DNA from 2 places in the Chryseobacterium sp. MYb328 genome. Region 1 is predicted to be linked to the other one. Evidence: riboswitches for the same ligand, from Rfam matches in the RefSeq annotation. Region 1 holds a riboswitch; the other holds the start of a gene.
The links. A riboswitch is a leader RNA that binds a small molecule or an ion and turns the genes downstream of it on or off. The one in region 1 is predicted to bind cobalamin.
Positions count from the first base shown of each region.

Region 1 (8,388 bases):
TGTGGATAAAAACGGAAAACTTTTCGTTTCCTCTACTCCCAATCAGGACAATCCTTTGATGGATATCGTAGAAGAAAAAGGAACTCCTATCCTTGGAATAGATGTTTGGGAGCATGCTTACTACCTGAAATATCAGAACAAGAGAGCAGATTATCTTTCAGCAATCTGGAATGTTCTGAACTGGAAAGAAGTCAGCAAAAGATATGAAGAGGCTCTAAGCAAGAAATAATTCATGAAATTTATTTACAGCATACTTTTTATAGGCTATATGGTATTCAGACCTCTGATACCTCTGGCTGAGTATGCTGTAAATTATGATTATATCGTTAATACTCTTTGTGTCAATAAAAGTAAGCCAGAACTCCATTGTAATGGAAAATGTTACCTGAGTAAAGAGCTTGCAAAAGCCAATAACGAGACAGAATCCATTCCTTTCAATAAAATAAAAAACTCAGGGCAGAAAATTCTTGATATCTATACACTTCCTGAGATTACAGAGGTTACCTTCCCTGGAAAAATTATACTTTCCAATTTCAACTTTATCTATGAAACAGCTTATTCTTTTCTGTTTCTGAATCTCATTTTCAAACCACCGGTTTTTTAAGTTTTATCTATAAAATACTACCACAAAAGTTTATTTAAGAATGCTTAAGTAAGCTAAAATATTTATGGGCGAAAAGTTCACAAAACTTGAAATTTTTTGATTTTCAAAAAAGCTTATGTGCACTTCTAAACGGTTTATTGATCAGCTTTAAAAATCTTTTGTGCCTTTTGTGGTAAAAAATATTGGATGTTTCTGCATTCAATGTATATCTATTGTATTTACCAACTAAAAAATCAACAATGAAAATGTATCAACTTTTCGTAGTGAGTATCCTGTTGATGGCTATTTCCTGCACCCTCGACAAAACGGATTATGAAAGCGAAATCAATACAGCCGTTCCGGAACACTATGAGTTTAAAGAAGCAACGGCTATCAATAGAGATCAATATAAAATAAGCATTGAGACTTTAAACGGAACATTTTACCAGGGGTATAATGAAATCAGAGTAAAGATTACCAATACTCAGACTAATGAAAATATCACTGCTTCAAACACTACTTTTTTACCCATCATGACGAATGCTGATGGAAGTAAAAGATCATGCCCTTATCAATACGCTTTGGATTATAAACCGGAGGGAAAGTATTATTCAGGATATTCTGTATTTACGGATAAAAGCAATTCCATTCTAAGCTGGAAACTTTATATGAGTTTCAAAGTGAAAGAGGTAACATATACGGTCAATAAAGATATTGCGGTAAATGAGCAAAGCAATAAGAATCTTAATATGACTTCGTTTACAGGAAATGATGGCGGGCAATATTATATTGCACTTATTGCCCCTCAAAAACCTAAAGTGGCGGAAAACAAATTGGTAGCAGGAATTTATAAATATAATAAACCTACTATTCCTGCCGGAAATTTTCCCGATCCTTCACAGTTTTCATATTCAGTGGTAAATGGATATACGCTGCAATTGGATCCGAGAATGCCGGAACCATCAATGGGAAATCATTCCTCTCCTAATAATCAGGATTTAATACAAGGGGATGACGGACTGTATCATGGTGTTGTCAACTATACAATGACAGGAAACTGGACTTTAAATTTTATCATGCTGAATCAAAATGGTAAGATCATTAAGGGAACTAAGGTTTCAACAGATTTTACACCTGGTGTTCCGGGAACCAAAAGTGAACTGTTTATTGATACTTTATTCTGATTTTATGAAGCAGTTCGGAATTATATTGATCTTTTTGGGAGTGACAATCAATGCACAACACCAAAAAGTAAAAAAAGACAGTATTGCCCATTTAGCTGAGGTAAAAGTAAAAAGCAATAAAAAGAAGATTGAAACGGATATGAAAATGGCTGTTTCAGTGGATGAATTTCTGGCATCTTCTGATAAAATAAGCTTTATAAAACGGGGTGCATATGCATGGGAACCTTTACTCAATAATATGAGTACGGAAAGATCTGTCATTACCCTTGATGGAATGCGCATCTTTGGAGCCTGTACTGATAAAATGGATCCTGTTACCTCGTATATGGAAAGCAATAATCTTTCAGGGATAGATATAAAATCAGGTCAGGAAGGGAGTTCACACGGAGCAACAGTAGCCGGAAGTATTGATCTGAAAAGAAAAAGTACCTCTTTTGGTCTTGAAAAAAAATGGAATGGAACTTATCAGACAGGTTTTGAATTCAATAATAAACAGTTTTTCAATCTTGGAAATATTTCCTATTCCGGGAAAAAGCTTGTGGTAGATGGGAGTATCTCATTCCGGAAAGCTGGTAATTATTATGACGGAAACGATGCCGAAGTGAATCACTCTCAATATAATAAGTTCAATACCGGAATTGGAATAGCTTACAAAACAAGTCCCTTATCTTCAATTAAAGTGGATGCGATTTTTGATATGGCAAAAAACGTTGGATTTCCCGCACTACCAATGGATTTATGGCTTTCCAGGGCAGTGATTACTTCAGCGTCTTACAGGCAATTGTTTAAAGAAGGATTAATAAAATCCTGGGATACAAAAATCTATTTCAATACCATTGAACATTATATGGATGATACCAACCGCCCTGAAAATCTGGTACACATGGATATGCCGGGCTGGAGTACTACCTATGGTTTGGTTTCTTCAATGAACCTCACTAAGGAAAGGTATACCTCAGACATAGAGATCAATGCCTACAATAATACATCTATTGCAGAAATGCGGATGTATCCGCAGGATAGAAAGAACAGAACTATGTTTGCTTATAGCTGGCCTTGGGTGACCACACGTTTTGCCAGCCTTTCGATGAATAATAAATGGGATATCTCAGATAAAAGCCGGTTGAGTTTCGGAGGATCATTAGGGCTGAATTATAATGAGTCTAAATATGCCGAATTTAACTGGATCTTCCATCCTGGAGCATCACAGCAAAAAACAAGAATTCTTCCCAGTTTACATGCAGGTTACCAATTTACCAATAATCATTTTAATTTTTCTGTAGGAACTGGTTACGGACACAGAGCACCTTCCGTTTCAGAAGGATATGGATATTATATTTACAACAGCTTTGACCGCTATGACTATATTGGAAACCCTGATTTAAAAAATGAAATTTCTTACGAAACCAATGCCAGTGCAGGTTTTAAAAATGAAAAAATGAGTATTGAAGCCAAAGTAAATTACTTCTATATTCAGAATTATATTATCGGAAAAATTTTAAGTCTGGGAAGTCCCATGAATTATCAATCCGTAGGAGTGAAGGCTTATACTTCACTGGATCATGCGACCCTCTTTAATATGTCTCTGAATGCAAATTATAGCATTATCTCGGATTTACATTGGAAAGGAACGATAACATATGCAAGAGGAAGGGATGATAAAGGAAAAAATCTGCCTTTCATCCGCCCTTTAAGCTATCTGACCTCATTACATTATACCCATGGGAATTTTGGAATTCAGACCTCTATAAATGGAGATTTTATCCAGCTCAATTACAGTCCGGAATATGGTGAAGATCAGACGCCGGCATATACCATATGGAACTTTTCCATGGATTATACTTTCAGAATCAAAAAACTTAGAACCGTTTTTCAGGTAGGAGCCGAAAACCTGTTAAACAAATATTACAGCACCTATGCAGACTGGGGAAACATCCCAAGAATGGGGCGTAATATTTATACGTCTTTAAAATTCAACTTTTAAAGATGACAAAAACTTTAATTAAAACAACAACAACTAAAATTTTTAAAATGCAAAACTTAAAACAATATCTACTATTATCCGCTTTTTCATTAGGTGTAATTTCTTGCCAAAACAGTGATGATAATCCTGTTGCCAATAATGTTACCCTTGAATTCAAGAATACGTTTAGAAATGAAACGATTGTTCTCGGAGGTGCCACTTCAAGTACAGCCACTATCAATACTTCAGCAGAAGGACAAGTTCATCATTTTTCAGAATTGAAATATGTGATCAGTAATATTCGTCTGGTAAAAGCAGATGGTAATGAAGTTCCTTATAAAGTCAATGATCTGGATCAGGGCGCTACCGTGATTGACCAATCAAAACCGGAAACGCTTCGTTATTTGCTGAGTAATATCCCTGCCGGAGAGTATAAAAAGATCAAATTCGGATTAGGAGTAAAAAAAGACCTGAATGTTTTGGATCAGGTGAGATTTCCAAAGTTCTATGCCACTGTAGGTTCTAACGATACCCAAATGATGTGGGAATGGGGAGCAGGGTATCGTTTTACAAAAATCGAAGGTTTTTATGGAGTAGATAACAAACAGATGTCTATCCACACAGGAAGTACTATAAAAGGATCAGAAGGTAATTTTACCCAGGGAGTAGATGCATATAGAGATGTGACTTTAGATCTTTCTCAACATGCCATTGTAGATAACAAAGCGCCTAAAATTATTATTAAAGCAGATTTTGATAAACTGTTAACGGGGAAAATTAATACGATTGTATTGGTTACGGGAACAGGATCAGATGGTAATGCTACTCCGAATATTCATACTGCTAACCAAATGGTAAAATTTGTTGATAACCTTGGTGGAAATGGTTCAAGTGATATTTCCGGAATGTTTTCAGTGAGTGGTGTTGAAAACTAGACTCTTCTCTGCTGCAATGAAAAAAGGATTAAGTTTTTTAGCCATTTTCATTCTGTTAATATCTTGTAATAATGATCGTTACGAACCTATTTCTGACGATAATCCACAGGTCTTGCTCAATATTCCGTCTGGGTTTCCGGAACTAAACAATTCGGTGAACTCTAATAAACCTACAAAATATGGAGTAGAATTAGGGGAGAAATTATTTAATGAGAAAAGGTTAAGTGCAGATAATACTATTTCCTGTTCCAGCTGTCATATTCAGGGAAATTCTTTTGCAGATCATAATGCACAGGGAATAGGAATTCAGAATAGAGTAGGGTTGCGAAATGTTCCCGCTATTCAGAATATGCTCTTTATGAAGTTTTATAATTGGGATGGCAATATCCTTGAATTGGAAAAACAGCCGTTGGTTCCTATTATTACTCATGAAGAAATGGGGTCTTCTATTCTGGAAGTGATAGGGAAAATAAGGGATGATATGATGTATAAAGATTTATTCAGAAAAGCATTTGGAGATGAAGCCATTACTGCTGAAAGGATTTATAAGAGTATTGCACAGTATGAGTACACTCTGATTTCTGCCAATAGCAAGTATGATAAGGTAAAACGGAAAGAAGGAGAAAGTTTTACAGAAAATGAAGCCTTGGGATATCAGACTTTTCAACAGAAATGTGCGGGTTGTCATAATACAGAGTTGTTTACTGATCAGAGTTTCAGGAATATTGGGTTTCCTGTAAATCCGGATACCAATGAAGCCGGCCGTGGAAGGGTTACGGGTATTCCGGCAGATTATATGAGTTTTCGGGTTCCTTCTTTAAGAAATGTAGAATATACAGCACCTTATGGAAGTTATGGACAGTTCCCAACATTAAGGGCAGTCCTTGATTATTTTGACAAAGGTGTTTTATCTGCAGATAACCTTGATCCTGTTTTTAAAAATAATGGAAACAGAATTCCTCTCTCGGAGCAGGAAAAGACAAATCTTATCCTGTTTATGAAAACGCTTAGTGATCGTGAATTTGTAAAAAAATAATCACGGGTAAAAACAGAAAAACTCAACAAAAATTGATTGCTTAAATCCCGTTACAATCTAGCGGGATTTTTCATGTTTACTAATTGATAATCATTTTATTCTGCATGCCATCGTATCTGGTGAGAATTTTATATCTTTGCCGGAATTTGGTGAGCCATAATAAGCTCTTAAAAGGGAATCCGGTGAAAATCTGGAACAGACCCGCTGCTGTAAGCTCCGCACCAAAGTTTTTGAAGAATAGATCCACTGTTTTTAGGAATGGGAAGGATTTCAAAAACGGAGTAAGTCAGAAGACCTGCCAGAAATAATAAACGTTTGACGCTTTCGTGGAATAAAGCTTAGGACAACAATGATTCTGTGCAGTAACAGCTGTGCTTTGTCGTTGCTTTTCTTATATCCATTAGCGTCATCATGATCCATGAATGAGCTAATGATAGCAAAACTAACTACATTTCAATTCCATACAATTGTTTTCACGGTATTCGTGTTAACCTCTCAAATTCTATTTTCTCAAACCAGAAAAAAAGACAGTATCAAAGGAGAAGTCATAAAGACTGTCAATATTTACAAAAAAAACTTTAAAGAAATCTTGCCTGCACAGGTCTTACAGGGTGAAGAGCTTGAAAGGCTTAATAGTCATTCTGTTGCGGATGCATTAAGGTATTTCTCCGGAGTTCAGATTAAAGATTACGGTGGAATGGGTGGTTTGAAGACGGTCAATATCCGAAGTATGGGAAGCCAGAATGTAGGTGTTTTCTATGATGGAATCCAGCTTGGGAATGCTCAGAACGGAGTGGTCGATTTGGGAAGATATTCTCTGGATGATCTGGAAGAGATCTCGTTGTACAATGGTCAGAAAAGTGAAATTTTTCAACCGGCAAAAGACTTCGGATCGTCAGGATCTATTTATTTACAACCCAAAACACCGGTATTCACAGGAAACAGGAAAACCAATCTTCTGATCAGAGCAAAAAGTGCTTCTATTGATTTATTTAATCCTTCTTTTCGCTTAGAGCAAAAGATTTCAAAAAGAATTTCAGCAAGCGTCAGTGCAGAATTTCTCCAAAGTGATGGGCTTTATAAGTTCCACTATAGCAGGAAATATCCTAATGGGGCTACTGCTTCTGATACTATTTCCAAAAGATATGACTCCGACATTAAAGCAAAACGCTTTGAAGCTGCTCTTAATGGAACTTTAAATAACGGAAGCTGGAATATACGAGGGTATGGTTATATTTCAAACCGTGGTATTCCGGCACCTATTGTGAAGAACCGTTTTAAGGCAAGAGGAGCAAGAATGCTTGATGAAAATTATTTTGTTCAGGCCAATTTCAGGAAAAAGCTGTTTCCTAAGCTTGAAACTCAGCTGAAGGCAAAGTTTGCTTACGATTACACTTATTTTAACGATACGGTATTGTCTCAGTCTGCGATGCCCGCCATCAATACTTATATTCAACGGGAGGTTTATCTTTCCTCTTCCAATGTATACTCTATCACTCCTAATTGGGATGTCAGTCTGAATGGAGATTTTCAGTATAATAATATGGATGCTAATTTGTATAAATTTTCATATCCTACCCGCTATACTACACTTGTTGCTTTAGCTTCTACCTACCAGTGGAACAGGTTTAAGTTTTTAGGAAGTCTTTTAGGAACATTTACTTTTGAGGAAGTAAAAATGAATAAGCGCCCTGATGACAGGAGAGAATGGACACCTGCTTTCTTTATGAGTTATCAGCCGGAAGCAATGCCAGAGCTTACCCTCAGAGCTTTCTATAAAAATATCTTCAGATTGCCAACCTTTAATGACCTGTATTATACGAGTGTTGGAAATACCTATCTGCAACCTGAGTTTACCCATCAGTATGACGTAGGATTTACCTATCAGAAAAGGTATGATCATTCCCTATTTAAAGGTCTTTATGTAAAAGTAGATGGCTATTATAACAAAGTAAAAGATAAAATTGTAGCAGTGCCAACCACTAATATGTTTCGTTGGATGATGGTGAACCTTGGGAAGGTTGAAATCATTGGAGTAGATGTAAACGTACAGGCTGAAATGATGTTAGGGAATGTGAAAATTAAACCATTATTATCGTATACCTATCAGAGAGCTCAGGACAAAACAAACAATGGCGGAGAGAAAGAAACCTATTATGGAGAACAAATTCCTTATACGCCATGGCATAGCGGATCCTTTACCTTAATGGCTGATTATAAAGACTGGAGCTTCAACTACAGTACAATTTATGTAGGGAAAAGATATGACGGGCAGCTGGATAATATTCAGTATAATTTTATTCAGCCCTGGTATACCCACGATCTTTCTATTCAGAGAAAACTGAGCCTGGCTGGACATCCTTTTAAAATCAATCTGGAAATGAATAATGTTTTTAACCAGTACTATGATGTGGTACTCAATTATCCTATGCCGGGAAGAAACTTCAGGCTCACTTTAAACTTTAATTTATGAAAAAGTTAAATATTTGTTTTCTGTTTTTGACATTAATTGCGCTTGTCTCCTGTCGTACCGATGATGTCATTATTCCCATGGAAGTAGTGGAAGGACTTAATCCTGTAGAGAATACAGGAATAAAAGGATTCTATGTACTGAATGAAGGAAATATGGGAAGCAATAAATGCACCCTTGATTTTTTTGATTACACGAAAGGGACATATTTCAGAAA
Region 1 covers NZ_JBBGZQ010000003.1:157,339-165,726, reverse strand. Annotated here, with positions in the region: gene WH267_RS04775 (superoxide dismutase) at 1-229, shown strand, start outside; gene WH267_RS04770 (hypothetical protein) at 233-604, shown strand; gene WH267_RS04765 (hypothetical protein) at 844-1,767, shown strand; gene WH267_RS04760 (TonB-dependent receptor plug domain-containing protein) at 1,772-3,751, shown strand; gene WH267_RS04755 (MbnP family protein) at 3,799-4,665, shown strand; gene WH267_RS04750 (cytochrome-c peroxidase) at 4,682-5,701, shown strand; cobalamin riboswitch at 5,832-6,018, shown strand; gene WH267_RS04745 (TonB-dependent receptor plug domain-containing protein) at 6,132-8,174, shown strand; gene WH267_RS04740 (YncE family protein) at 8,171-8,388, shown strand, end outside.

Region 2 (8,388 bases), on a different contig from region 1:
AAAAGGAGGAACCGCGATATCCTTTTTAATGGAAATTGAAAACTTCACTTATCCTGAAGCTCTCCGTCATGCCGCAAAAAAATACGGAATTGAAATCGAAGAAGATCTGCGTGAAATTTCTGAAGAAGCAAAACATGCACAGACAGAAAAAGATCTGTTGTTTAAAATTCATGAAGTAGCTAATACTTATTTTCAGGAAATCCTTTGGGATAACAAAGAGGGGAGAAGTATAGGATTATCCTACTTTAAAGAAAGAGAACTTAAAGATGATATTATTAATAAGTTCCAACTTGGATATTCTCCAGAACAAAAGAATGCATTTACCGCTTATGCTTTAGAGAAAGGCTATACTAAAGAGATTCTTGAAAAATCAGGGCTTTCTATTTTTCCTGAAAATACTCCGGCAGGTGTTGACAGATTCCGTGAAAGGGTAATTTTCCCGATCCATAGTTTCTCAGGAAGGGTTTTGGGCTTTGGAGCGAGAATCCTTAAGAATAATGTAAAAACAGCAAAGTATCTCAACTCGCCGGAAACGGAGATCTATCATAAATCCAATGTTCTTTACGGGTTAAACCAAAGTAAGCAGGCCATTTCAAGAAAGAATGGCTGTCTTTTGGTGGAAGGATATATGGATGTGATTTCACTTCATATGTCCGGAATTGAAAACGTTGTAGCAAGTTCCGGAACTTCCCTTACCACTGAGCAGATTAAGTTGATTAAGAGACTTACGGAAAACGTAACGATTCTTTTTGATGGAGATAATGCAGGGATTAAAGCCAGCTTCAGAAGCATTGACATGTTGCTGACAGAAGGGATGAACATCCGTGTTTTGCTGTTCCCTGATGGTGATGACCCGGATTCCTTCGCCAGAAAACATCCGCAGGAATATGTAGAAAAATACATTGAAAATGAAGCGATGGATTTCATCGATTTTAAGGCGGAAATTCTGTTGCGGGATGTTGGAAATGATCCTATCAAAAAGGCGGAAGCAATTCGTGATATCGTAAAATCAGTTTCCTTTGTACAGAACGCACTGAAGAGGGAAGTGTATCTGAAGGAGGTTTCCAATAAATTCGGACTTTCTGAACAGAGTCTTTTCAATGAGCTGGATGTTCAGAAGCAGATTACCCAGAATCAGACCCATCATGTCCAGCAGCAGCATAAGGAAAAAGCGGCTCCAAAGCTGGAGATTGTTCCTCCGGATAAAGAAAAAGAAGACCCTTTTTTGTTTGAAGTATTGTTTATGGAGAACAAACTTGTTGAGCATATGTTAGCATTTGGAGATATTGTTCTTAAAAGGAAAAATGAAAATAATGAAGAATATCAGATAACAGTTATTGAAGAAATTATTCATCACTTTGAAGAGGAACAATATACATTTTTAGTTAAAGGAAATGAGATTATTATCAATCAGGTCAAAGAAGGAATTCAGAAAGATGAATTGAGAAGTGGAAACTTTTTTGTATCTTTTATGGATGAAGAAATTACGACAAAGGTTGTGGATGCGCTGATTCCTTTGGATGAGCTTGAAAATTGGGCGTCCAGAAATATTTATCCACCCAATTACGGAGATAATGTTGCAGATCAGATCCAGGGTGATGTTTTGCTACATAAATACAGATATATTGATTATCTGATTAAGGAAACGGCGGGCGAGCTGGATCAATACAGTGGGGCTGATGAAGTAAAGTACTTTGAGCTGATCAAAAAAATTACTTTACTGAAGCAGGCTTCCATCCGATTGAGTAATATCATTGAGTATTCCCCGATCAAGGGAATCTATGTAGATCGGAAAAGATAGTTTAAAGACAAAAGGATTCCGGATTCTATGACAAAAAGTCCTATAAAATTTTAGGAATAAATATTGTAATTTAAACTTCGGAAATATTTTAAAATAATACATAATATCAATATGGACATTAAAAAGGAATTCAGAGATTTCTCTGTAAAACATTTAGGAAACAACGGTCTGGCTACCGATCAGTATATGGGAATGTATGGCCCAACGAATTTAACTCCGTACATCATGGAAGAAAGAAGATTAAACGTTGCTCAGATGGACGTTTTTTCCCGTCTGATGATGGATAGAATTATCTTCCTGGGAACTGGAATTGACGATCAGGTAGCGAATATCGTTACTGCTCAGCTTTTATTCCTGGAAAGTGCAGATCCGTCTAAAGATATTCAGATCTATATCAATTCTCCTGGTGGAAGTGTATATGCCGGTTTAGGTATTTATGACACCATGCAGATCATTAAGCCGGATGTAGCGACAATCTGTACAGGAATGGCTGCTTCTATGGGAGCCGTATTATTGGTTGCAGGAGAAAAAGGAAAGCGTTCTGCGCTTAAACATTCAAGAGTAATGATTCACCAGCCTTCAGGAGGTGCTCAGGGAGTAGCTTCCGATATGGAGATCAACTTAAGAGAGATGTTGAAATTGAAGCAGGAGCTTTATGACATTATTGCTCATCATTCAGGACAGACTTACGAGTGGGTAGAGAAATCTTCCGACAGAGATTACTGGATGACTTCCGAAGAAGCTAAAAGCTACGGTATGGTAGATGAGGTTCTTCAAAGATCTACAGAGAAAAAATAATTGATTGTATAATCATAATGAAAAACGCATCCAACTTGGATGCGTTTTTTTGTTTGCGGCGAATACACGAATTTTTATTGTACGTTTCATAGCGGATTGCTATAACGAAGAAATATCAAAATTGAAGACGTGATATTCTCCTCCGATGGAGGGGTGTCGAAAATTCAAAGAATTTTTGACGGGGTGGTTTACCATCTCCCTCTTTACTTCTTCACAATCTTATGTACAGTAGAACCACTCTTAGTTTTAACCTCAACCCAGTATACACCGGTATTTAAAGATGTAACATTAATCTTAGATGTCTGAGTAGTCATCACTTTCTGTCCTAAAGAAGAATAAATATTGACTTCTTTGATATTTTCAGGAGTTTCAATCTGAATAAAATCACTTGTTGGATTTGGATAAATATTGAATAATGCTTTCTTGTTTGCTGAAGCCACCGATAATGTAGCGTTATGTGCCTCAGTTGGTGTGAAAGGTCTTCTTTGTCCGAAACTTAATCCTAACCATATATTGTTACTCAATTGTATCTGGCTGAGATCAGTTTTTTTCTGCCAGCTAGAAAGGTCTTCTCCGGTGTATAATTTCCAGTTTTCTGTTCCGGAGTTATTTCCTGTGAAGGTATTGAGTGATAGATTGGAAATTTGGTTATTGCTGGAAGTGAAATTGAAATAGGAAGCTTGTGACTGGATAAGCTGCAGAGCCTGTTCCGCTGTTATACTGCCATTATACTGAATTCCAAAAACAAATGAATTGGCTTGATCATTAGAATTATTAGTTCCAAAATCTACCACTACAAGACTTTTATTGGTTCCTGTTCCAATCCAATGGGTAATTTGTGATGAAGTATACCATTGGGAACTGTAAGCGGGTACTGGAGTTGATGGTGGGGTATCAATTTCATCCATTCCATAGGTTATTCCAAACCATAGTCCGTCTGTTAAAGCAGTATAGCCTACACCATTATTTTGATTGGACATATTCCCTGCATTAGGTCCCGACCAGGTAATCCAGTAGTCATCTGTACTTGGAGTATGATGATTGTATGTGAAGCTGTACAGGAACCCTGAAGGAATGTCAGCCTCTATTTTAGGCTCTGCTTCTACAATAGCATTAACCATATCTTCCGCCATTAAATTATCATCATCAAAACGATAGCCCCAAACATAAGAATTAGGCGTGTTGTTGTCATTAAAATCAGCAATGAAATAGGCCTTTTTAGAACCGGTTCCCACCCAAAACTTAATGTCATTTTCTGTGAATTGAGCGAAGAAAAACTGCGTACAAAGCAGTAAGAAAAAAAAATAGATTTTTCTCATAATATAATTAAATTAAAGTTTTATTCCCGAAACTTATTAATAGGAAGAGACTGGTATAGTCTGATTCTAAAATTAAAAGTTTATTCAAGGCAGGTCTCCTGGCTCGCATCCTATAGCTAACCTTCCCGGATTTTGGTCCAGTGGTATCATACAGCTACAGGTAAACAGCTTACAGTTGCGGGTACAGCTCAAGATTTGAATAATATTCTCACTTAATTCCCTATTATGAACAGTGTTCAACCTTAAAGACCGCAAATATATCATATAAATTTTTGATGCCTATTTTGTGAATTACATACCTGTTTTAACCTTTTATTAAAGGTTAATTGTATTTTCTGAATTTGAATTTATTGATTGGTAATGGATTGGGTTTATGTGTTCGGATTTTTAAGTTAAATCTGAATTTTTGTTGTTTATACTGAATTCATCTTTAGGTTCTATTGTTAAAATACAATTATCATTGCATTCAAGATCAGTTTATAATCAAGTTATACTTTCGCGCCATAAAAGTTAATATGAAAAAATTACTATTATCTGCTTTGATGATGACTGTATTATGGTCATGTAAAGATGATGAAAATAATGTAAATAACCAGGATGTTAATTATTCTAAACTTCCGCAGGAATTTCCATTTTCTACTTTGGCAACAATAAACGGAGTAGCTGTGATTAATGGTGGATTTGGCTCAGGAGCTGCTGCTCACCCTACAAGAAAAGGGGAGTTTTATGTGATTACAGACCGTGGTCCGAATACAGATTATCAGAATGGTAAAAAATTTTTAACTCCCAATTTTACTCCAACCATTATGCATTTTAAAATTAATGCTGAAGGGAATGTAGAAGTAATCAAATATATTAAACTTAAAAATCCATCCGGACAGCCTATTACAGGACTTCCAAACCCAGTAGGAATGGGAAGTACAGGTGAAGTAGCTTATGATGCATCAGGAAATGTTCTGGGAACGGATAAATATGGCTTAGACAGTGAAAGTATTGTAGCTGCATCAGATGGTACATTCTGGGTTTCTGATGAATACGGACCGCACATTGTTCATTATAGTGCTGATGGAGTAGAGCTGGAAAGAATAAGCCCGATTGGGGTAAATACAGGAAGTAGAAAATTACCTGCCGTTTTAGCTAAAAGAAGAGCCAACAGAGGAATGGAAGGTCTTTGTATAACTCCGGACGGGAAAACATTGGTGGGGACAATACAGTCCATGATGTTGGTGCCTTCAAAAGCTTTGGCAACGAACACAACCTTAACGAGAATCGTAACTTTCGATATCAGTACTGGAAAAACGAAACAATATCTGTATAAGCAGGATGGTGGAGCTTCGGATTCTGTTTGTGACATTACGGCATTAGGGAATAATGAATTCCTAGTGATTGAAAGAGATGGTAATTTCGGGACACAGGGCGGAATTAAAAAGGTATACAGAATCAACTTAAGTGATGCAACGGATGTTACCGGAACTGACCTTGCAGCTGTAGACGGAATGAAAGTAAACGGAAAAGCGTTGGAACAGTGTACCTGGGATGAACTTGCCAACGCAGGAATTAAACCTGTTTCTAAAAAACTAGCGGTAGACCTGGTTGCTAAACTAGGATATGAGCACGATAAATTTGAGGGAATTGTTTATTTAGGAAACAATAAACTGGCTGTTTTCAATGATGATGACTTTGGGGTAGTAGATGATGGAAACGGAAATCCTAAAGCAAAAATACTTCCTAAAACAGGGAAGGTAGACAAAGGAACTATGTATATAGTCGATATTCAATAATTAGATTTTTTTAACGGAAAGCGGCGGATTTATTCCGCCGCTTTTTATTATTATTGACCTTGATAATTAGTTTAGAAAATAAAAGATATTTGGAAGAAAGGTGGTGTTTGTTCAGCCTATTCAATCCAAACTCTGTTATTTTTAAAATCAATTGTAAAAATATAGCTGCACATGGCCTCAAAATTGAGCACGCCATCATAAATAATATCTCTTGTAAATGACTTTGAGGTAAATGATTTTTTTCCAATAATAAATGGAGTCTCAGAATTCATTTGATCCTTGTCTTTTGATAGTTTCCAAGTTGCAGCAGTTTCTGTAGATAAAAGTAAAGGCCCGCTGTTTCCGGAATCAAGAAGAAACCAGTATGACTGATTGGCTTTTGGAATATTTAAAAAAATATTAAGTTCAGTAGCTTCCAGACCATTGGCAAATCTGCTGGAAACTAGATGTTTCCTATGTATTGCCTTTTTTGATGAAGAATGACTCTCGATAATAATAGTATTTTTAGCAAGATTGAGCGTAAGAATATGATCAGTAAATGATTTTAAAGAAATAACACCATCTATTTTGGGGAATTCTTTTGGCAGAATAGTCATAATATCTAGAACACCTACTGTTGGATGGTCGATTTTTTGAGAACCAATAGTCATTGAGATATGATCTGACTTTTGAACTTTAATAATTTCTCCGCTCATTCTAAAACCTGTAGCACTTCCATATATTTTTTTATTAAAATGATTTGCGATCTCTGGAGAAATAAGAGTCCCACCTCCCCCGGTATCAAAAAGGAAATTATACTTTTCCCCTTCAATAATTACCTCTACAGTTTTCATGTTTTCAATATAAGGTTTTAGCCTTATTGTGTCTTGTCCAAATCCCCAAATGCTTATTCCTAAAAATAATAAGGTGAAAAATGCTTTCTTTGTTTTCATAATTCTTTTGTTTGTTATGTGAGACAAAATAGTCTCTGTTTTATAGCAGACAAATTTGAATTATTATCTTCCGAAAAGCGACCGATTTTAAAAAGTCGAACCAAATAAAAAGGGGTTGATCAATTTGCTTTATAAAAGGTATTTCTGTACTCTGTAGGGGTTAAAGTAGTATATTTTTTAAATGCAGTATTAAATGATGATTTTGAATTAAAGCCAACCTGGTATAAGATTTCTAAAACAGTGCAATCTTTTTTAGAGTGATTTTTTAATAATTCCATTGCATTTTCGATGCGGTATGTATTCACAAAATCAAAAAAATGCTGGTTCATATTTGAGTTAATTAAAACGGACAATTCCCGGGTGGGCATATTCATTTGCGCTGCAAGGTTTTGAACTGTAAGAGCTGGATCTAAATATGGCTTTTCTTCTACCATATATCTGTTCAGTAATTCGATTTGGAAATTGATCCTGTTATCGTTGATCTTTTGTTGGTCTTCTGATTTGATCTTCGGAGGTATTTCACCTTTTAAGTCGTTTATGATCTGTAACTGAGTATCAACTCCTCTAAAAAATTCAGGATATTTTAATGCTTTTAAAACAAACCAGCTGGTGACAATTAATGCAATGATATCCAGAAATCCATTAATGAAAATCAGAAGTTGATGATCATCGGTATATCTCAATATATTTTTAAAGGTTGCAAAATAATGAACAGCTGTAAAAAGTAAGGTTATTTGAAACAACCATTTAAATACTAAATTGGCAGAATAAGATTGATTTTGGAGATAGAGATTTCGGGTTCTTCTCAAAATCATGAAAATGAAAATAGTATAAACTAAATACTGGATTTCTATCAAATATTGGAAAATAATCATTTCAAAGGTTTGATGATGATGTTTGAAGAAATACTTTTTTTCAATATCATCAGCTCCATAAATTCCTGAAGCCAACAAAAGGTTGATAACGATAAAAGGAATTGTATGTAACAGAAATTTACTTTTTAATTGAAAATCATTATAGCAAAGTGATAAAACATACAAGTAGAATAGGGGAATGTTCAATAATATGACAGTCCATCTGAAAATCTCTAAATTTGGATAAATGCTAATGATAGGTTCAGCAATGAAAACTCCGGCAACATCAATAGATGTCAGAAAAAGATATCCTGCAAAAAGTTGATTGGAAAGCTTTTTAGTAGATTTTATGGTCAATAAAAAGAAAATAAGAAGGAATAATATAAAAACAGATATGATAGCGATCGTTTTTAAAAAATCCATTTAAGTAGTTTTAAGTGATGTATAAAAAAATAAAAATCTTCAGAATTTCTTCACTTCCTATCCTTGGCCCCAACTAATTTTTTCTAAAAATCAAAACAAATGTAAATATAGGTTTTTATAATAAAAAAGCGGTCTCAAAAAAATAATGTTTCTCGTAGTCATCCGGCTGATAGCTTTTGCCATTTAGTAGATTCCTGGAGTACTATGTTATCTTTTAGAGACCGCCTTTTTTTATGTTACATCTTTTAATTGAAACCCTCAATAATTTTAGAGAAATCCTCTAATTTCAAAGCAGCACCTCCAATCAGACCTCCATCAATATCAGGCTGAGAGAAGATTTCTTTAGCATTATCCGGTTTCACAGAACCTCCGTAAAGGATAGAAACCTCATCTGCTACTTCCTGTCCGTATTTAGTAGCAATCGTATTTCTGATGTGTGCGTGAATTTCCTGAGCCTGCTCCGGGCTTGCTGTTTCCCCT
Region 2 covers NZ_JBBGZQ010000012.1:63,305-71,692, reverse strand. Annotated here, with positions in the region: gene dnaG (DNA primase) at 1-1,801, shown strand, start outside; gene clpP (ATP-dependent Clp endopeptidase proteolytic subunit ClpP) at 1,913-2,599, shown strand; gene WH267_RS13300 (T9SS type A sorting domain-containing protein) at 2,803-3,918, opposite strand; cobalamin riboswitch at 3,990-4,178, opposite strand; gene WH267_RS13295 (esterase-like activity of phytase family protein) at 4,434-5,699, shown strand; gene WH267_RS13290 (aspartyl protease family protein) at 5,816-6,631, opposite strand; gene WH267_RS13285 (helix-turn-helix domain-containing protein) at 6,751-7,908, opposite strand; gene tpiA (triose-phosphate isomerase) at 8,154-8,388, opposite strand, start outside.
Region 2: linked by a shared signal. The riboswitch ahead of WH267_RS13300 (T9SS type A sorting domain-containing protein) and the one ahead of WH267_RS04745 (TonB-dependent receptor plug domain-containing protein) in region 1 are both predicted to bind cobalamin.